2 regions of the Streptomyces sp. NBC_00239 genome follow, and region 2 is predicted to be linked to the other one. Evidence: riboswitches for the same ligand, from Rfam matches in the RefSeq annotation. Region 2 holds a riboswitch; the other holds the start of a gene.
What was found. A riboswitch is a leader RNA that binds a small molecule or an ion and turns the genes downstream of it on or off. The one in region 2 is predicted to bind S-adenosylmethionine.
Positions count from the first base shown of each region.

Region 1: another riboswitch for S-adenosylmethionine. It lies ahead of OG764_RS25550 (aminotransferase class V-fold PLP-dependent enzyme); the one in region 2 lies ahead of thrC (threonine synthase).

Region 1 covers NZ_CP108095.1:5,812,705-5,822,960, forward strand. Annotated here, with positions in the region: gene trpD (anthranilate phosphoribosyltransferase) at 109-1,221, shown strand; gene OG764_RS25545 (hypothetical protein) at 1,550-2,383, shown strand; SAM riboswitch class IV at 2,561-2,677, shown strand; gene OG764_RS25550 (aminotransferase class V-fold PLP-dependent enzyme) at 2,990-4,414, shown strand; gene OG764_RS25555 (Lrp/AsnC family transcriptional regulator) at 5,198-5,479, opposite strand; gene OG764_RS25560 (rhomboid family intramembrane serine protease) at 5,476-6,195, opposite strand; gene OG764_RS25565 (hypothetical protein) at 6,340-6,579, shown strand; gene OG764_RS25570 (NYN domain-containing protein) at 6,622-7,968, shown strand; gene OG764_RS25575 (C40 family peptidase) at 8,228-9,271, shown strand; gene OG764_RS25580 (C40 family peptidase) at 9,507-10,256, shown strand, end outside.
Region 2 covers NZ_CP108095.1:4,551,601-4,561,856, forward strand. Annotated here, with positions in the region: gene OG764_RS20170 (alpha,alpha-trehalose-phosphate synthase (UDP-forming)) at 1-838, opposite strand, end outside; gene OG764_RS20175 (glucosyl-3-phosphoglycerate synthase) at 910-1,881, opposite strand; SAM riboswitch class I at 2,056-2,210, shown strand; gene thrC (threonine synthase) at 2,228-3,514, shown strand; gene OG764_RS20185 (MoaD/ThiS family protein) at 3,550-3,828, shown strand; gene OG764_RS20190 (cold-shock protein) at 4,223-4,432, shown strand; gene groL (chaperonin GroEL) at 4,829-6,454, shown strand; gene OG764_RS20200 (Uma2 family endonuclease) at 6,552-7,139, opposite strand; gene OG764_RS20205 (hypothetical protein) at 7,199-7,642, opposite strand; gene OG764_RS20210 (GNAT family N-acetyltransferase) at 8,703-9,185, opposite strand; gene OG764_RS20215 (mycothiol-dependent nitroreductase Rv2466c family protein) at 9,464-10,090, shown strand; gene OG764_RS20220 (LuxR family transcriptional regulator) at 10,094-10,256, opposite strand, start outside.

The DNA of each region.
Region 1 (10,256 bases), 1.3 Mb from region 2:
TCGCCACGGTGAGAGCCCCGTCCAGCGTATGGACGGGGCTCTTCGCCGTCCCGGGCGGCTGGATAGGCTGAAGCCCTTCGTATTCGGCTGTGGACCCAGGAGTGGACCATGAACGTTGTGACCCCGGTCGGCGGCGACAGCGTGGCGGCCCGGTCCTGGCCGGTCGTCCTCGAATCGCTGCTCACCGGCAACGACCTTTCCGCCGACGAGACGGCGTGGGCCATGGACCGGATCATGCGCGGCGAGGCCACGGACGCGCAGATCGCGGGCTTCGCCGTGGCCCTGCGGGCCAAGGGCGAGACGGTCGCCGAGATCAGCGGCCTGGTGCGCGCGATGTACGCTCACGCCAACCTCATCGAGGTGCCCGGCCGGACCGTGGACATCGTGGGCACCGGCGGCGACGGCGCGAAGACCGTCAACATCTCGACCATGTCGGCCGTGGTGGTCGCCGGGACCGGCGCCAAGGTCGTCAAGCACGGCAACCGGGCCGCCTCCTCGGCGAGCGGCGCCTCGGACGTCCTGGAGAAGCTGGGCGTCAACCTGGACCTCACCCCGGCCCGGGTGGCCGAGGTGGCGGAGGAAGCCGGGATCACCTTCTGCTTCGCCGTGAAGTTCCACCCCGCCCTGCGCTTCGTGGCCGCGGCCCGCAAGGAACTGGGCATTCGCACCACCTTCAACTTCCTCGGCCCGCTGACCAACCCGGCACGGGTGCGCGCCCAGGCCACCGGCGTCGCGGACGCCCGGATGGCCCCGATCGTGGCGGGCGTGCTGGCGGAGCGCGGCTCCTCGGCCCTGGTGTTCCGCGGGGACGACGGCCTCGACGAACTGACCACGACGGCCACGTCCCGGGTCTGGTGGGTCCGCGACGGCAAGGTGCAGGAACAGCCCTTCGACCCGCGCGACGTCGGCATCGGCCTGGTCGACGTCTCCGCGCTGCGCGGCGCGGACGCCTCGTACAACGCGGACGTGGCGCGCAGGCTGCTGGCCGGCGAGACCGGCCCGGTCCGGGACGCGGTCCTGCTGAACTCGGCGGCGGCGCTGGTGGCGCTGGACGCGGATGCCTCCGGCGGGGACGCGGCGGACTCGCTGGGCGGGGGATCGCTCGGCGGGGGGTCGCTGGAGGAGCGGATCCGCGGCGGGATCGCGCGGGCGGCCGAGGCCATCGACTCCGGCGCGGCGCGCGCGGCGCTGGAGCGGTGGGTGGCTTGCAGCAATCGGTGATCTGGTTCCCGGTTCCCGGTTCCGGGGGGCGGGGGGTGCGGTGATCCGGTTCCCGGTTCCGGGGGCGCGGCGATCCGGTGACGCGGTTATCCGGTGGTGCGGTGACGCGGTGGGTGGGCGGGCGGCTGCGGTCGTCTGCCCGGCCTCGCCGGGCTGTGTGATCTCCGGGTGCAACTGCCTTCGGTCTGACTAGAGTTGACCCCTCGTTGGCCTCATCTTCGCGGGGGAAGACATGGGCGATCAGCACGCGCCTCAGGGTGGGCCCGGGGGCGGTCCGGGCGGGGGTCTGGGCGGGGGTCCGGGGCCTGGTCCGGGCGGGGGGCGTCCGTTGGGGCCGGGAGGATCCGGCGGCGGTTCGGGTGGCGGTTCCGGTGGCGGTCCGGCCGGCGGCCCGGCTCCGGGGGCCGGTGGTGGCCTGCGCAAGCTCGCCGCCTGGTACCGCAGGCAGGACACCTCGGTGAAGGCGGCGCTCATCGCCCTCGTCGGCAGTCTCCTCGCCTCGCTGATCGGCCTGGTGGGAACCCTCGTCGTCGTGATGAACGCGCCGGACGGCGATTCGTCCGCCATGACCGAGTCTCCCCGGCCGTTTCCCTCCCAGTCCTCGCCGCCCGCGGGCGGGACGGCCGGAGGGCCGGATTCGTCGTCCGAGGAGTCCGACCCGCCCTCCCCGTCCCCGTCCCCGTCCAGGGCCTCCCTGTCTCCGACCCCGCCGTCGCCCGCCCCGACCCCCGACGCCCCGCCGGACCCGCCGGATCCGACCCTGCCCGACCCGCCGCCCGTGGAGCCCCCCGTCCCCGCTCCGCGGCCCGCGCGTGAGCAGTGGAGCGGCAGTCTGACCCTGGACGGCAGCGCCGGGGTCCGCGGCTGGTTCCTGGACGGCGTGCCGCCGTCCCGGGCGCCGGTCGGCGACCTCGCCATCCGTGGGGCGTACGAGATGTACAGCAACTACGGGCTCGCCGCGTGGACCGGCGGCGGCGCTGCCACCCGGCAGCAGTGCGCCGCCCTGCTGAACAGCCAGCCGGGCGGGCGCGGGCTGTCCGTACGGGTGGGGGACCGGGCCTGCTTCGGTACGGAGGGCGGCCGCGTCGGCTACGCGCGGGTGGTGGACGCGCCGGACTCCCAGACGCTCACTCTCGGCGTGCGGGTCTGGGAGCGCGGCTGACCCCGCCCCCGGGGTGCCGGGGTGGTCTGGCCCACCCCCCCGGTGCCGGGGTGGACTGACCCGCCCCCCGGGTGGCCTGATGTCGACGGGCGGAATTCGGCCACCGGTGGTGCCCTATAAGTCCGGCATGCGGACAGCCGCTTGCGGGCCGCGGATCATGTGGCAGGATGCTGACCAGGTCACGAGTGACAGCGTTTAGGCCCCGGCTTGCTGTCCGGCAACCCTCCTTCCGTGGCGGGGTGCCCCGGGTGATGACCAGGTCGTAGGCAGCGAGGTCTACGGCAAGCGCGGATCCCTCGACACCAGGGATCCTGGTCTCTCGAGGAGCGTTTCCGTGAGCAAGCGAATGCGATAGGCGCCTGGCGCCCTTTCTTCACCCCTCCGCACAGACCGGGTCGGGCGGCTGATTCGTCCGGTCCATCCCGTCCCGTCCGTGGATTCCGTCGTTTCCCGTCAGCGCAGAGCTGTCTTGGTTCGGTGGCGGATCCCCGTCTGTGTGTCGAGGCAACTCCCGTACCTGCGTGCCGCGTTCGGCGTACCCGCCGCGGTGTCCTCGCGTACGGGCCGCACGAAGCCATTCAGACCTGCCTGCCGGGAGATACCGCCATGTCCTCGTACCCGAACTCCGCCTCCGCCGATGCCACCCGTGCCACCGCCGCCGTTCACGCCGACACCTCCGAAGCCGCCGGTGAGTCCGTTTGTGCCGGGCAGCCGTTGCCCGTGCTGGGGCGCGACGTCACGGTGCCGCTCGTCACCGGCGGCGAAGTCACGTACGCGGCCCTCGACTACGCCGCCAGCGCGCCGGCCCTCCAGCGGGTCTGGGACGACGTGGCCGCGTACGCCCCGTACTACGGCAGCGTGCACCGCGGCGCCGGGTACCTCTCGCAGCTGTCGACGGACCTGTTCGAGCAGAGCCGGGTCACGGTCGCCGAGTTCCTCGACTGCCGCGCCGACGACCAGGTGATCTTCACCCGGTCCACCACCGACAGCCTGAACCTGCTGGCCCAGGCGCTCCCCGCCGACTGCCAGGTCTTCGTGTTCGAGACCGAGCACCACGCCTCGCTGCTGCCGTGGCGCGACGCCCGGGTCACCTACCTCAACGCCCCCCGGACGCCCGGGCAGGCCGTCGCCACCCTGGAGCGGGCGCTCGCCGACCGCGACCCCTACGGCCCGGCCCTGGTCTGCGTCACCGGCGCGTCCAACGTCACGGGCGAGCTGTGGCCGGTACGGGAACTCGCCGCGGCGGCGCACGCGCACGGCGCCCGGATCGTGCTCGACGCCGCCCAACTGGCCCCGCACCACCCTGTGTCCGTACAGGAGCTGGACGTGGACTGGGTGGCCTTCTCCGGCCACAAGCTGTACGCGCCCTTCGGCTCCGGAGTCCTGGCCGGACGCTCCGACTGGCTGCAGGCGGCGGAGCCGTACCTGGCCGGCGGCGGCGCCTCCCGCAAGGTCGCCCGGCGCGAGGACGGCGGCGTGGACGTCGAGTGGCACACCACCGCCGCCCGCCACGAGGCCGGCTCGCCGAACGTCATCGGCGTCTACTCCATCGCCGCCGCCTGCCGGGCGCTCACCGAAGCCGGCTTCGACGGCCTGGTCGCCCGCGAGCAGGAGCTCGTGCGCAGGGTGCGCTCCGGGCTGGCGGAAGTCCCCGAGGTGAAGGTCCTCTCGCTGTTCGGCGACGACGCCCCGCGGGTCGGCGTCATCTCCTTCGTGGTCGAAGGCTGGAACAGCTCCCACTTCGCGGCCGCGCTGTCCGCGGAGTACGGGATCGGAGTACGCGACGGCCTGTTCTGCGCGCACCCGCTGGTACGGACCCTCCTCGGCAGCGAGCCGCAGGAGCCGGGCGAGTGCGGTGCGCCGGAAGCCGCGCCGGGCGAGCGGTCCCTGAACGCCATCCGCGTCAGCTTCGGCGCGGGCACGCCGGACGAGCACGTCGAGCGGTTCGTGGGCGCGGTGCGCGAACTCGTCGCCGACGGCGCCCGGTGGCAGTACCGCACGGAGGACGGAAGGTGCGTGCCGGCGGTGTGAGGGGTGGGGATGGGGGCGGGGGCGGGGGTTGTCGGCGGGCGGGGTTGTGAGGGTTCCGGTGGCTGCCCGCCAGTCCAGTGTCCGTCCGGGTCGGGTCGTGGCGTCAAGGGCGCTCCCTTCGGTCGCGTCGCTGCGCGATGGCCCTTCGGGCCACCCTTGACACCACGCCCCGCCCCGGAAGGCCCCAGGCCTTGCGACCACCCCCCGGGGGAAGAAGCGGCATGGGGGACGGCCCACCCTTCGACTCCCTTGTGGATAGGCGCGCGGGATGACGGCTAGGCCCGCCCTCCGGGCGAAGGACCCGCATCAGATCGCTGCTCCCACCACTCGTCTCGGCGGCAGCCGGACCGTCCGTGCCTGGACACAGGCACGCGTCGGATGGCTGCTCCCACCACTCGTCTCGGCGGCAGCCGGACCGTCTGCGGTTCAGGCCTCTGACCTGCGGTTTTGTGGAGGGGTGATTGCTCTGGGCGAGGAGGGTGGGGGATCTCGGAAACGAATCGTGTCCCAGCCGCTCAGCGGCCCCGAATCGTCGATCGAGGCGCGGGCAGCCGCCGACGGCGCCCCGGCCCCCACTGGAAACCTCGGCAACTCGATGCCGCTGTACGGGTGGAGCAGGTGGGAGAACACCACCGCGCGGAGCGCGGGAACGCCCACCGGCGGTCAGCCGGACACGAAAGCCCCGCCCGGCACGGGCACAGCCGCGGCGGGAGCCGGGCACGTACGCCCCGCCCGGCGCGGGCGTGACACGTGGACCCGCCCGCCAAGCGCAGCGGACCGGTGCTAGGCGTCGAGGCCGATGGCGAAGGCCGCTTCGAGGTCGTGCTGGGAGTACGTGCGGAAGGCGACGTGCGTGTCGGTGCCCTCGACGCCGGGGATCTTGCTGATGCGGCCGGGGATGATGTCGGCCAGGTCGTCGTGGCGGGCGACGCGGACCAGGGCGATCAGGTCGTACGTACCCGTGACGGAGTAGACCTCGCTGACGTTCTCCAGCGCGGCGATCGACTCGGCGATCTCGGGGATCCGGTCCACGCTGGTCTTGATGAGGACAAGAGCGGTGATCACGGTGGAAAGTCTCCCTCGGTGGCCGGGGCTGGGTTCTTCACTCTAGTCGTATGGCGGTAGCGGACCCACGCGTAGCCGAAGCCGAGGGCGAAGCCCACCAGGTGGGCCAGGTAGGCGACGCCGGGGCCGCTGCCGGCGCGGTGGGCGGCCAGGCCCTGGAGGGCGAACCAGAACACCAGCACGATCCACGCGGGGAAGCGCAGCGGGAGGAAGAAGAGGAAGGGGAACAGGCTGGTGACGCGGGCGCGGGGGAAGAGCAGCAGGAAGGCTCCCAGCACGCCGGAGATCGCACCGGACGCGCCGACCAGCGTCTGGTCGGAGTTCGCGTTGGCGGCCGCGTAGGCCACGAGGGAGAGGTAGCCGCAGACCAGGTAGAACGCGGTGAACTCCAGGCGGCCCATCCGCTCCTCGGCCATCACGCCGAAGACGTGCAGGAAGAGCATGTTGCCCAGCAGGTGCAGCCAGCTGCCGTGGACGAACAGTGCGGTCAGGGGGGTGAGGGCGGTGCGGGCCGTGACGGTGAAGAGCTCGTCCGGGATCACGCCCCAGCGGCGCAGGTAGGCGGTCTGGGCGGCGAGCAGTTCGTCCCCGGTGCCGTACAGCGGATTCATGCCCGACAGCGGGCCGATCAGGAAGATCACGGAGCAGACGGCGATCAGGGAGTGGGTGATCACGGGGCCGGATCCCCGCTTCGTGGTCAGGTCCGGAGCGATCATGACCAGAGCATGTCGTACGGGGGCGAAGGGGACGGGTTGCCCCGCCGTGTCTCGCATGCGGGACGGGGGCCCGCGCGGGGACGCCGGAAGGCCGTAGGGTTACGAGCGGTACACAGGACGCGCCTTGAAGGAGACGACTTCCCGATGACGGTTCCCCTCCCGACCGCCACGACCCGGTGGCGCTGCACGCTGTGCGGCAACCTCACCCGGTTCGACGTCACCCGTTCGTCGAAGGTGGTGGAGTACGTGCACCTCGACCTTGCCGGGGAGCCGAAGGTCGAGGAGCGTGAGGTGGTGAGTGAGACCATCGAGTCGGTCCGCTGCCGCTGGTGCAACGCGGTGGACCAGATCGAACTCGTGGACAGGCCGGGCTCGGACTCCTGAGGGAGTCGCGGCACGGATGGTTTCTGACGGTAGGGGTGACGGATTGTGGAGCCTGCAAGCGGCGCCGGCGACGCCGCCGAGGCGCTCGACCGACCGTTGCCCGAGGGCGTACGGCGCCGGGTCGTCGCCTTCGTGTCGGACGCCTTCGGCGGACTGACGCTCGCCGACCTTCCGGCGCAGCTGCGCCAGTACGCCCGGTTCACCCCGACCCGGCGGGCCAAGTTCGCCGGCAACGCCATGGCCTCGGCGCTGGAGAGCGACCCGGTCTTCCGCGGGCGCATCGGGGAGAAGCTGAAGGAGGCCCAGCCGGAGCTGGCGGGCGCCCTGGACTCCGGCGCGCCGCCCGCGGCCGCCGACCCCCTCGACGTGGCGGCGGCCGCGTACGTGCTGCGCCCGGCGGGCTGGGTCAAGCTGGTCGCCGCCGCCGGTGAGGAGGCCCAGCGGGCCGACGCCGAGCGGGTGGGCGAAGAAGCGCAGCGGGAGCTGGAGCGGCTGCGCGAGGAACTCGCCGCCGTCCGCGAGCAGCACAAGTCCGGCGGCGAGCACCTGCGGCACGAGCTGGAGGCCGCCCGGAAGGAAGCGGAATCGCTTCAGCGCAAGCTGCGCAGCGCCCAGAGCGATGTGAAGCGGGCCGAAGCGGCGCTGCGCAAGGCGTCCGCGGAACTCGACGTGATCCGCACCGAGACCGCCCACCAGGTGGCCTCCGCCGAGAGCGAGAGCCGACGGCTCAAGTCCCGGCTGTCGGAGACCGAGGCGGCCCTGGAGGCCAGCAGGCGGGCCACCCGCGAGGGCCGCAGCGTCGAGGACATGCGGGTGCGGCTGCTGCTCGACACCGTGCTGGAGTCGGCGCAGGGGCTGCGGCGCGAACTGGCGCTGCCGCCGGTGTCGGTGCGCCCCGCCGAGACCGTCGACGCGGTCGAGCCGGGACGGATGACGCCGAAGGACATCGCGGCCCGGGCGCTGTCGGAGACCGACCCGGCGCTCCTGGACCAGCTGCTGGCGCTGCCGCAGGTGCACCTGGTCGTCGACGGCTACAACGTCACCAAGACCGGCTACCCGACCATGCCGCTGGAGAAGCAGCGGCTGCGGTTGCTGGGCGGGCTGTCGATGCTGGCCGCCCAGACCGGCGCGGAGATGACCTGTGTCTTCGACGGCGCGGAGCTGGCCGCCCCGGTGCTGCTCGCACCGCCGCGCGGGGTGCGGGTGCTGTTCTCCAAGCCCGGTGTGACCGCGGACGAGTTGATCCGGCAGCTGGTGCGGGCCGAGCCCGCGGGCCGCCCGGTGGTGGTGGTGTCCACCGACCGCGAGGTCGCCGACGGCGTGGCCAAATCGGGCGCGCGTCCGGTTGCTTCCGCCTTGTTGCTGAAGCGGCTTTCGCGCATCTCGTAACTCCTGGGTGTAATGCCCGATTTCACGGAACAGACGGTCAAGTGGCCGCTACTGCGCGTGCGGAGTGCGTAAATAACCTGGTCGAGCGGCGAGATTTTGCACAACAGGATTTGAACTGATCACAAGAAGGTCACTAGGGTCTGGGCTCAAACCTTCGTGCGGTTGATCACCCATTCGGGGTGACGGGCGGAGGACCGCCGAGTCTGTGTTCTCCGGGGTTGTCCCGGTCGGCGGCTCTAGGAAGAAGGAGCTCGCCCCCGTGGCGTCCCACCGTCGACCCAAGCAGCCGACCCGCGCTCGTGTGACCGTGCTCACCGCTACTGCCGCCGCGGCCGTCGCCCTGTCCTCCCAGGGGGCCTCCGCTGCCCCCGCGCAGCCGAGCAAGGGTGAGGTCAAGGCCAAGGTCGACGCCCTCTACGAGCAGGCGGAGCAGGCCACCGAGAAGTGGAACGCCGCCAAGGAGCAGCAGGCCAAGCTCGAAAAGCAGATCGGCCAGCTCCAGGACAAGGTCGCCCGCGGCCAGGGCGAGCTCAACGACCTGCGTTCCACGCTCGGTTCGATGGCCAGCGCCCAGTACCGCTCCGGCGGCATGGACAGCTCCATACAGCTGTTCCTCTCCGCTGACCCGGACGACTACCTGTCGAAGGCCTCGGTCCTCGACCAGTTGAGCGCCAAGCAGGCCGACGCCGTCACCCAGATCCAGGCCAAGCAGCGGACCCTCGCGCAGCAGCGCCAGGAGGCCGCCGGCAAGCTGAAGGACCTCGCGGAGACCCGCAAGGAACTCGGCGAGAAGAAGAAGCAGGTCCAGGCGAAGCTCGGCGAGGCGCAGCGCCTCCTCAACACCCTGACCGCCGCGGAGAAGGCCAAGCTCGACGAGCAGGAGAACCGCGCCAGCCGTGCCGGCGGCGGTGGCGGCGGCGAGCGCCCCGACCTCGGCAACGTCAAGGCCTCCGGCCGGGCCGGCGCCGCCCTCGCGGCCGCGCAGACCAAGATCGGCTTCCCGTACATCTCCGGCAACGAGGGCCCCAACTCCTTCGACTGCTCGGGTCTGACCCAGTGGGCGTACCGGCAGGCCGGCGTCGACATCAGCCGTGTCACCTTCACGCAGGTCAACGACGGCAAGCGGATCGGCCGCAGCGAGCTCCAGCCCGGCGACCTCGTCTTCTTCTACGGCGACCTGCACCACGTCGGCCTGTACGCGGGCAACAACATGACGCTGCACGCCTCGAACCCGCGCAGCGGCGTCAAGTACGAGTCGATGGACAACATGCCGTTCCAGTTCGGCGTCCGCGTCGGGGGCTGACCTCCTCGGTCCCCACACGCCGACACCGCCCATCCGGGCGAATTAACGCGCCTTTCGCTGACCTCGCGCCCCGCCGGTGACCTGTGTTCTCCGGCGGGGCGTCACTCTCTGTGGCTGCTGGGGTCTTTGGTGGGGGTGTGCTCCCGGGGCTACTGTCGGCCAGCGCGGCACCCGGACACGGCCGTCCACGGGGGCGGACACGGGGCCCGCACCGCGGAAGGGAGTGGGGCTTCCTGTGACGTCCCATCGCCGGCCCGTGTCATCGGGCGCGGACCGCAGCACCACGATCACGGTCCTGTCCGCCGCCGCTGCCACCGCGGCGGCCGCTCTGGCCGCCGCCCCCGCGAGCGCGGCGCCGCACGACCCGGCCGACAGCGCCCGGGCGCGGGTGGACCGGCTCTTCGAGGAGGCCGAGCAGGCCACCGAGCGTTTCAACGAGGCCGGTGAGAAGGCCGCCCGGGTGCGCGCCGAGATCCGCCGCGTGCAGGACGCCGTGGCCCGCGGCCAGGACCGGATCAACACCATGCGGGGCCTGCTCGGCAGCTACGCCGGGGCCCAGTACCGGTCCGGCGGGGTGGACCCCGCGGTCGAGCTGATGCTGTCCGAGGACCCCGACCACTACCTGGAGAAGGCCGCCGCCCTGGACCGGCTGACCAGCCGCCAGACCGGCAAGCTCGCCGAACTCCGCGAGGCCCAGCGCGAACTCGCCCAGCAGCGCCACGAGGCCTCCCACAAGCTGGCCGAGCTCGACGCGCTGCGCGCCGACGTGGCCCGCCAGAAGCGCGCGGTCACGGCGAAGCTGGCCGCGGCGCGGCGGATCCTGAACGCGATGCCGACCGAGGAGCGGGCGGCGTTCGAGCGCGCGAACCGGTCCTCCGACCGTGGCCAGTCGATGGCGATGCCCGAACTGTCCGGTGCGGGCGCGCCGTCGGGCCGGGCCGCGGCCGCCGTGGCGGCCGCGCGGGCCGCCGTCGGGCGCCCGTAC
Region 2 (10,256 bases):
GCCCGCGGACGATGTTCTTCGACAGCTCGGTGCGGTCCACCCGCACGATCGTGCGCAGCCCGCCGACCTCCGCCCGCAGCCCGGCCAGCTTGTCCTCGACCTCCGGCCGGTACGCGAGGCGCCGCAGCTCCTCCCCGTCCACGCCCAGCGGGTACACCGCGACCTCGGTGCCGCCGAGCCCGCCGGGGCCGGCTTCGGCGCACCCCCGGAAGGCGTCCGCCCAGACCTGCGTGTGGAAGCCCAGCCGGTCCGCGCCGAGCATCCCCCACAGCAGTCGCTCGCGTACGTCCTGCGGCAGCATCGCGAAGTACGCGGGGTCGGCCCACGGGGTGTGCGTGAAGTGGCCGATCACCAGGTCCGGGCGCAGCTCGCGCAGCAGGCCCGGCACCAGGGCCAGCTGGTAGTCCTGCACCAGCACCGCCGCGCCGGGCGCCGCCTCCGCGGCCAGAGCCTCGGCGAACGCCCGGTTGTACGTCTCGTACGCCTGCCACTGCCGTCGGAAACCCGCGTCGAAGACCGGCTCGCGCGGAATGTCGTACAGGTGGTGGTGGAGGAACCACAGCACCGAGTTGGCGATGCCGTTGTAGGCGTCCGCGTAGACGTCGGCGGGGATGTCCAGCATCCGGACGCCCGGCTCGGCGACGCCCTGCCGGACCGCCTCCCGGTCGGCGTCGCCCAGAGCCGCGCACACCCACAGGGCGTCCGGTTGCTGTGCGAGCGCCGCCGAGAGTCCGGAGACCAGACCGCCCCCGCCGCGCCGGGCCGCGAGGCTCCCGTCGGCGTCGAGGGCGTACGAGAGCGGGCCACGGTTCGCTGCGACGAGCACGTGAGAAGGCATGCGGCCAACCTAGCCCGGGTCGCTCCCGCTCAAACGTTTCCGGCGCGCGGGGGCACGGCCGGGCGTACGGGTCAGGCCACGCGCCGCTGCGGGTACTCCTTGATCTCCACCATCGGCGGCCGCTCCTCGGTGTCCACCGGGTACGTGCGCGGCACGAAGCCGTCCGGGCCCCGCTCGAACTGGACGAGCTCGGGACGCACCAGGTGCCCGCGCGACAGCCGCACCTGCGCGGTCCGGTAGATCGCGGCGGCCATCCGGCCCAGCGCCCGGCCGTCCTGGTGGCGGTGCAACCGCACCCCCACGTCGACCTGCGCGAGCGCGTCCAGCCCCACCGTGTGCAGGGCGTCCACCAGCAGCCCCAGCTCCACCCCGTAGCCGACGGGGAACGGCAGCCGCTCCAGCAGCGAGCGGCGGACCGCGTACTCGCCGCCGAGCGGCTGCACGAAACCGGCCAGCTGCGGCCAGTGCAGGTTGAGCAGCGGCCTGGCCACCAGCTCGGTGACCCGCCCGCCCTGCTCGGCGCCGCCCGGGCCGGGGCCCCCGCCCGGGGCGCCGCCCAGCGGACGGTCGTACATCGCCTTGACGAAGTGGACGTCCGGGTCGGTCAGCAGCGGGCCGACTATCCCGGAGACGAAGTCGGCCGAGAAGTCGCGCAGGTCGGCGTCGACGAAGCACACGATGTCGCCCGTGGTGACGAGGAGCGAGCGCCACAGCACCTCGCCCTTGCCCGGCAGGGCCGGGATCCGGGGCAGGATCTCGTCCCGGTGCACCACCCGGGCGCCCGCCTTCGCGGCCACCTCCGCGGTCCGGTCCGAGGACCCCGAGTCGACGACCACCAGCTCGTCGACGAGCGGCACCGCCTCGACCAGTTCGCGGCGGATGACCTCGACGATCTCGCCGACCGTCGCCTCCTCGTCGAGCGCCGGCAGCACGACGCTGACGGTCGTCCCGGCCGCCCGTTTGGCGGCGATCAGCCGGTCGAGCGGACGGTCGGCCGCCGACCAGGAACGTCCGGCGAGCCAGCGCTCCACCTCTTCCAGCACGGTCGGTACTCCCCTGTTTCTGACCGAAATATGATCCATCTCGCGGTTCGGACAGCCGTCTCGGCGGCCCGCACCTTCGGTTACAGTCTTGAACAACGCGGACGACCATCGCATGTCGGGGTCGGCCCGCGGACAAACGCCCGGTTGCGTGTGAGCGCGCCACCGGTGCCATACCGCTCATCCAGAGGGGCAGAGGGACACGGCCCGTTGAAGCCCCGGCAACCCTCCAGTCGGTAACTCGCGATCACGCAACAGCAGCGAGGCCTCCACCGACTCGGGAAGGTGCCAATTCCGTCTCATGGCGATGTTCGTCATGGGGAAGATGAGGAGAAAGGGCCTCGCCATCATGGCTGTACAGACTGTCACCTCTGCCCAGGTCGATTCCGTCGACCTCGGTCCCGCCACCGCCCTCTCGTGCCGTGAGTGCGGTACGCGGTTCGACCTCGGTCCCATCTTCGCCTGTGCCGAGTGTTTCGGCCCCCTCGAAGTGGCGTACGACCTGCCGCTCGGCGACCCGGAGGCGCTCCGGCAGCGCATCGAGGCCGGCCCCCAGAACATCTGGCGCTACGCCCCGCTGCTGCCCGTCCCCGCCGACGTGGCCGACAAGCCGAACCTGAACCCGGGCTTCACCAAGCTCGTCGACGCCGAGAACCTCGCCAAGGCGCTGGGCGTCACCGGCAAGCTCTACGTCAAGGACGACTCCGGCAACCCGACGCACTCCTTCAAGGACCGTGTCGTCGCCATCGCCGTCGAGGCCGCCCGCGCCTTCGGCTACACCACGCTCTCCTGCTCCTCCACCGGCAACCTGGCCGGCGCCGTCGGCGCCGCCGCCGCCCGCGCCGGTTTCCGCTCCTGCGTGTTCATCCCGCACGACCTGGAGCAGGGCAAGGTCGTCATGGCCGCCGTGTACGGCGGCGACCTGGTCGGCATCGACGGCAACTACGACGACGTCAACCGCTTCTGCTCCGAGCTCATCGGCGACCCGCTGGGCGAGGGCTGGGGCTTCGTCAACGTCAACCTGCGCCCGTACTACGGCGAGGGCTCCAAGACCCTGGCGTACGAGATCTGCGAGCAGCTCGGCTGGCGGATCCCGGACCAGATCGTCATCCCGATCGCCTCCGGCTCGCAGCTCACGAAGATCGACAAGGGTCTCCAGGAGCTCATCAAGCTGGGCCTGGTCGAGGACAAGCCGTACAAGATCTTCGGCGCGCAGGCCGAGGGCTGCTCGCCGGTCTCCACCGCCTTCAAGGCCGGCCACGACGTGGTGCGCCCGCAGAAGCCGAACACCATCGCCAAGTCCCTGGCGATCGGCAACCCGGCCGACGGCCCGTACGTCCTGGACATCGCGCGCCGCACCGGCGGCTTCGTCGAGGACGTCGACGACGACCAGGTCGTCGACGCCATCAAGCTGCTCGCGCAGACCGAGGGCATCTTCGCCGAGACCGCGGGCGGCGTGACCGTCGGCGTGACGAAGAAGCTCATCGAGAACGGCGTCCTGGACCCGTCCCTGACCACGGTCGTGCTCAACACCGGTGACGGTCTCAAGACCCTGGACGCGGTCGCGTCCGACACCGGCCTGTCGGCCACGATCCGCCCGAGCCTGGACGCCTTCCGCGCCGCCGGCCTGGCCTGACCATCCCCCTCCGTACCCGGAAAGGCAGTAGTGCCATGAGCGTCAACGTCCGCATCCCCACCATCCTCCGCACGTACACGGGCGGGAAGGCCGAGGTCCCCGCCGAGGGTGCCACCCTCGCCGAGGTCATCGCCTCCCTGGAGCAGAACCACCCGGGCATCGGCCCGCGCGTGCTGGACGACCAGGGCAAGCTGCGCCGCTTCGTGAACGTCTACGTGAACGACGACGACGTGCGCTTCGAGGGCGGGCTCGCGACGGTGACGCCGGACGGCGCCGGAGTGTCGATCATTCCGGCGGTCGCGGGCGGCTGCTGATTCCCCGATCCCCGCACTTCTTCTGAATTGCCCTCTCCGCAAAAGCGGAGGGGGCAATTCTGCTTGATTGGGCGCGGTAGGGTTGGGGTAGTCCCCGGCGTTGTTTGTGACCTACGTGCGTGAGTGTGCCCCGCGAGGGTCGACATCGGGCCAATGTGCTTGTGCCTTATGGGTGTTGAGGCAGGGTTTGTCCCGCCCGAGTTGCCCGGAAGTCTCCCTGGTTTTCGTCCAATGTCGACGTATTGACGTGTCCTGAATTCTCGTCGGAATGACCTGTTGCAGACAGCGTCCGGGCAGATACATTCAGCCGCGGTCGACGCGTTCCGGCGCAAGTATCTGACCCGGGACCGCGAAGGGCGGTCCTGCGCAAGGGCCAGTAACAGGGGAGTTAGCCATGGCTCAGGGCACCGTCAAGTGGTTCAACGCGGAGAAGGGCTACGGCTTCATCGCGGTCGACGGTGGTGCGGACGTGTTCGTCCACTACAGCGCGATCCAGATGGACGGGTACCGCACCCTTGAAGAAGGTCAGCGAGTCGAGTTCGAGATCTCGCAGGGCCAGAAGGGTCCGCAGGCGGACATGGTCAAGCTCGCACCGGCCGGCTGAGCCCGGGCGATCGACCACCGACGCACACGCACACGCGGGGCCCGCATCCCACCCGGGATGCGGGCCCCGCGTGCGTGCGGGCCCGCGCGTGCGGTCTTGACCGCCTGCGCGTCCGGCCCCGGTCGCCCGGTGCCCGCGGCCCCGATCGCCCGCGCCGGCGGCCTTGATCGTCTGTCTCGCCCATCGGGCCGGGTTGCTTGAGCCGCTTGCACTCGGGGGGGTCGAGTGCTAATCATTGGCGTTAGCACTCTCCAGGTGAGAGTGCTACATAGACGAGGACCGGGTCGGTGAGGCCCGCAGCGTCTGACGGGAAGGAACCGTCAGGCACGCAGGCCGTCCGTCGCGGGCGCCAACGCGGTCCGGAGCAATCCACCCCGTCCGGGAGGACCACTTCAGATGGCCAAGATCATTGCGTTCGACGAGGAGGCCCGGCGCGGTCTCGAGCGTGGGATGAACCAGCTCGCCGACGCCGTCAAGGTCACCCTTGGCCCCAAGGGTCGCAACGTCGTCCTTGAGAAGAAGTGGGGCGCCCCCACGATCACCAACGATGGTGTTTCCATCGCCAAGGAGATCGAGCTGGAGGACCCGTACGAGAAGATCGGCGCCGAGCTGGTCAAGGAAGTCGCCAAGAAGACGGACGACGTCGCCGGCGACGGTACGACCACCGCGACCGTTCTCGCCCAGGCGCTCGTGCGCGAGGGTCTTCGCAACGTCGCCGCCGGCGCCAACCCGATGGCGCTGAAGCGCGGCATCGAGAAGGCCGTCGAGGCCGTCTCGGGCGCCCTGCTGGAGCAGGCCAAGGATGTCGAGACCAAGGAGCAGATCGCTTCGACGGCCTCCATCTCCGCCGCCGACACCCAGATCGGCGAGCTCATCGCCGAGGCCATGGACAAGGTCGGCAAGGAAGGCGTCATCACCGTCGAGGAGTCGCAGACCTTCGGTCTGGAGCTCGAGCTCACCGAGGGCATGCGCTTCGACAAGGGCTACATCTCGGCGTACTTCGCCACCGACATGGAGCGTATGGAGTCGGCTCTCGACGACCCGTACATCCTGATCGTCAACTCCAAGATCGGCTCGGTCAAGGACCTGCTGCCGCTCCTGGAGAAGGTCATGCAGTCCGGCAAGCCGCTGCTGATCATCGCCGAGGACGTCGAGGGCGAGGCCCTGTCGACCCTGGTCGTCAACAAGATCCGCGGCACCTTCAAGTCCGTCGCCGTCAAGGCCCCGGGCTTCGGCGACCGCCGCAAGGCCATGCTCGGCGACATCGCCATCCTCACCGGTGGCACGGTCATCTCCGAGGAGGTCGGTCTCAAGCTGGAGAACGCCGGCCTGGACCTGCTGGGCCGCGCCCGCAAGGTCGTCATCACCAAGGACGAGACCACCATCGTCGACGGTGCCGGTGACAGCGACCAGGTTGCCGGTCGCGTGAACCAGATCCGCGCCGAGATCGAGAACTCGGACAGCGACTACGACCGCGAGAAGCTGCAGGAGCGCCTGGCGAAGCTCGCCGGCGGTGTTGCGGTCATCAAGGCCGGCGCCGCGACCGAGGTCGAGCTCAAGGAGCGCAAGCACCGCATCGAGGACGCCGTCCGCAACGCGAAGGCGGCCGTCGAAGAGGGCATCGTCGCCGGTGGCGGCGTGGCCCTGCTCCAGGCCTCCGCGGTCTTCGAGAAGCTCGAGCTCACGGGCGACGAGGCGACCGGCGCCAACGCCGTGCGCCTGGCCCTCGAGGCCCCGCTCAAGCAGATCGCCGTCAACGGTGGTCTCGAGGGTGGCGTCGTCGTGGAGAAGGTCCGCAACCTGCAGATCGGTTGGGGCCTGAACGCCGCGACCGGCGAGTACGTGGACATGATCGCCGAGGGCATCATCGACCCGGCGAAGGTCACCCGCTCTGCCCTGCAGAACGCGGCGTCCATCGCGGCCCTGTTCCTCACCACCGAGGCCGTCATCGCCGACAAGCCCGAGAAGGCCGGCGCCGGCGCTGCCGGTGGCGGCATGCCGGGCGGTGACATGGACTTCTGATCAACCCCTGAGGGCTGATCGGCTGTTCTTGCCGAGGGCGGTACCCCTTCCCGACCGGAGGGGGTACCGCCCTCGGGCGTTTCCGGGTGCTTGGGGCTCAGTGGGCGTAATCCTTGAGTTTCCCCGTGTCCAACGTGACGAGTACGGGATCGGGCAGGTCGACGGTGGCGCCGTACGGGTGGGTGGTGCGCTGGGCGTACTTGCCCTTCTCGGGGGTGCTGTAGACGACGAGGGTCTGCTCGTCGCGGTTGATCAGGAAGTGCACGGGGATCCCGGCGGCCGCGTAGCCGTCGCGCTTCTCGTGCCGGTCGCGGCGGTCGGTGTCGTGGTCGTGGGACGTGACCTCGACGGTCATGAGGACGCCGTCGGGATCGGACCATTCGCCGTGCCCCGCGAAGTGGCCTCGGGGTGCGAGCACCCCATCGGGCTTCGCCCTTCCGTTCCGGTACGTCTCGATCTTGAGGCCCCGCTCGCCGTACAGGCCCAGCTCGGGCCGGTACTGCATGCACATGGCTTGCAGCCACATGACGATCTCGTCGTGATCCCCGTCCGGCACGGGCTTGACCTCCAGCTTTCCCTGGATGAATTCGAGCGTGACCGTCTCGGGAGCCGTGCGGGCGAGCCGCTCGAAGTCCTCGACGGCCATCTGCTGGTGCGTCTCGGTGCCGGCGGAGCTGGGGGTCATGGTGTCGCCTCCTCGACACCATGGTGCCCTGGCGCCGGGCCGGTGGGCCGGTTGAACCGTCATAGGCGTGACTCCTCTCGGATACGGGCCGCGTGGGCGTGGACCTCGGCGGGGGTGAGGGTGGGGGTGTGCACCGGGGCGGCGGTGTACGGGCGGCAGGCGCGGCAGCGGCCCTCGGTGAAGGCGGTGGGCGGGCCGGGCGCGCCGCATTCGTAGCACTCGGCCCGGGGCGGGGACGCGGGGGCCGCCGGGCCCTCTGCGCCCGCCGTGCTCGCTTGTGCGGGGAGCTTGGATTCCAGGCGCTTGCGGACGAACGCCGCCGGGTGGTGGACCGGGGTGGGGAGTCCGGTCGTGAGGGTGAGGCGGATCCGGTCCGGCGAGATGCCGCGGGCGAGCCAGGGGGTGACGAGGGGGGCCAGTGCCGTGCAGTCGCCCTTGGAAAGCGCCAGCGCGGGTGCGGTCCGGCCCAGCGAGGCCAGTACGCCGTAGGCGGACGAGTACACCCCATCAGCCTCGCCGATGCCCGGCGCCGCAATCCCTGCCTCGCCGATGCCCGGAGGCGCCATCCCTGCCTCGCCGATGCCCTGGGCCGTAACCCCCGCCTTGTCGATGGCCTGGGGTGCAACATCCAGCCTCGCCGGCGTTTGAGGCGCGGGGTTTGGGGCGGAGCCCCAAGCAACCCGGCTCCGCCGGGCACCGGGCTCTGCCCGGACCCGCGCCTCAAACGCCGGCGAGGCTGGGAATTGCCCCCCGGGCGTCGGCGAGGCTGGGAATTGCCCCCCGGGCGTTGGCAAGGCCGGGGTTGGCGCCCCGGGCGTCGGAGGGGCTGGGGTTGGCGCCCGCGGCGTCGGCGCCTCGAGCGGTGGCGGAGCCAGGGGGGCCGGGCCGGACTGCCGTGCGGGGGGTGAGGCGGCGACGGCCGGGGCGGAGGACTCCGTAAGGGTGAAGCGGGTCCACCAGGAGCCGTCACGGGCGGTCCGGGAGAAGAACGTGTGGGTCACCCACCGGTTGTCCGGACCCGGCAACTGCCGCCGCACACGGTGCAGATGACCGGCCGTGGCCAGCCGGTTCAGCGCGGTGCGCAACGCGCACTGGCCCCACAGGGGCAGGACGGCGGCCAGCGTCTTGACGCTGATGTCGGAGCCGTCGGGGAGCCGGTCGATGTATCCGGCGACGGCCGCCTCGCGGGCCGGCAGGTGCGCGAAGTCGTGTGCGGCGCGCGGCCGTTGGTCCGATGCGGCGATTTTTCCGTAGCCGGGCTTGGCGAGCGGATGCGGGGCAGCAGTAAGCTGGCTGACAGCCATGGGATCGGTCCTGTTCTGAACTGCGATCTCGGTGGTCAGGCCCTCGCATGGTGTTCCAGCACCGGCGGGGGCCATTTTGCGTTCAGACGCAAGCTAGAGCCCGATGGCGCTGCGTGGCAACTCGGTCACGAATAGTCATAGCGGCTGGTATGGGCGGGAGTTGGGGAGGGTGGGGGGTGGTGGTGGGCTTCGCCCACCACCCATTCCCTACACAGAGCGCTCGGACCCCGAGGCTTGAGCTTCGGGCCCGGAGCGGGGGTCAGGCGGACGGTCGGGCGGGCGCGTAATTCACACTGCCGAGGGGCCAGTCCGAGAGCCACGCGGATACGGCGGTCCGCAGCGGGGCGTCCAACTCGGCCCGGTCGGCGCGGACCCAGGAGCGGACGGCCGTGTGGTGGGCGGGGTCGCGGGACGGGTAGATGTACACGCAGCCGATGACTTCGTCAGGGTCCTCGATCACGCTGTACGTGAAGCCCTTGCGCTGCGCGAAGTCGTCCGCGTGCTCTTGGAGGTCGCCGAGGTTCTGCTCGGCGGACATGCCGTCGAGCGGCGGCCAGGTCTGTGTTTCCCAGCCCGGGCTGGACCGGATGTGGGCGATGCTGCCCGTCCATGCGGCGAGGTCGCGCGCGTTGTGCTCGGGGCCGAGCGGCTCCAGCCGGAAGTGAGGCGTGTTCAGGGCGGTCGGCACGTCGAAGTCCTGCGGGACGAAGGGGGCGGCGGTGGTGTCGTTGTCGCTGGTCATGCGGCGACGCTACGAGGCTTGAGCCCCGGCCCGCATCCCCTTTCCCCGCCCCCTGCCCGACCGGCGACCCGTCGGACAGCCCCTGGCCTCGCCGGCGTTCCCGGCGCGACGCCCTGGGGGCAACATCCAGCCCCGCCGGCGCTTGAGGCGCGGGTCCGGGCGGAGCCCGGTGCCCGGCGGAGCCGGGTTGGCGCGGGACCCCCGGGATGTGTGCAATGCGGGGACCCGAGGTATCGGGGGCGTGGTGGGGGTGTCGCCGCAGGTGACAGAGTCGTGGTGTGACGACAGCACCTGAGATTCCGCAGCCTGCCGAAGTCGACTTCTATTTCGATCCCGCCTGCCCGTTCGCCTGGATCACCTCCCGGTGGATCCTCGAAGTGGAGGCCCACCGCGAACTGGACCTCCGGTTCCGCGTGATGAGCCTGTACGTGCTCAACGAGGGCCGGGAGCTCCCGGACTGGTACCGGGATCTGGTCGACCGCTCGCTCGCGCTCACGCGGATCTGCACGGCGGTCGCGCTCGGCTACGGCGAGCAGGTGCTGCCCGCGCTGTACACGGCGATGGGCACGCGCATCCACAACGGCGGCGACAAGGACTTCATCGCCGTCGCCAAGGAGTCCCTCGCCGAGACCGGCCTGCCCGACGTCCTGGTGGAGGCCGCGCACAGCGACACGTACGACGACGCGCTGCGGCGCAGTCACCGGGACGGGATGGAGGCGGTCGGCGGGGACGTGGGGACGCCGACGATCCACATCGACGGGGTGGCGTTCTTCGGGCCGGTGCTCAATTCGATCCCGCGCGGGGAGGAGGCGGCGAAACTGTTCGACGCGGCGCAGACGCTGGCCAGGTTCCCGGACTTCTTCGAGCTGAAGCGATCGCGGAAGGGGGCGCTGAGGTTCAGCTGACGTTCAGCCGACGTCGTTGGCCGTGGTGTTCTGGCCGATGAGGAAGCCCAGCTGGAAGCGGTGTTCGGCGCCGTACTCCGCCTTCAGGTGGGACACGTGGGACTGGAGCGAGCGCAGGCTGATGGCCAGGCGGCGGGCTATCTCGCGGTCGGAGCGGCCTTCGGCG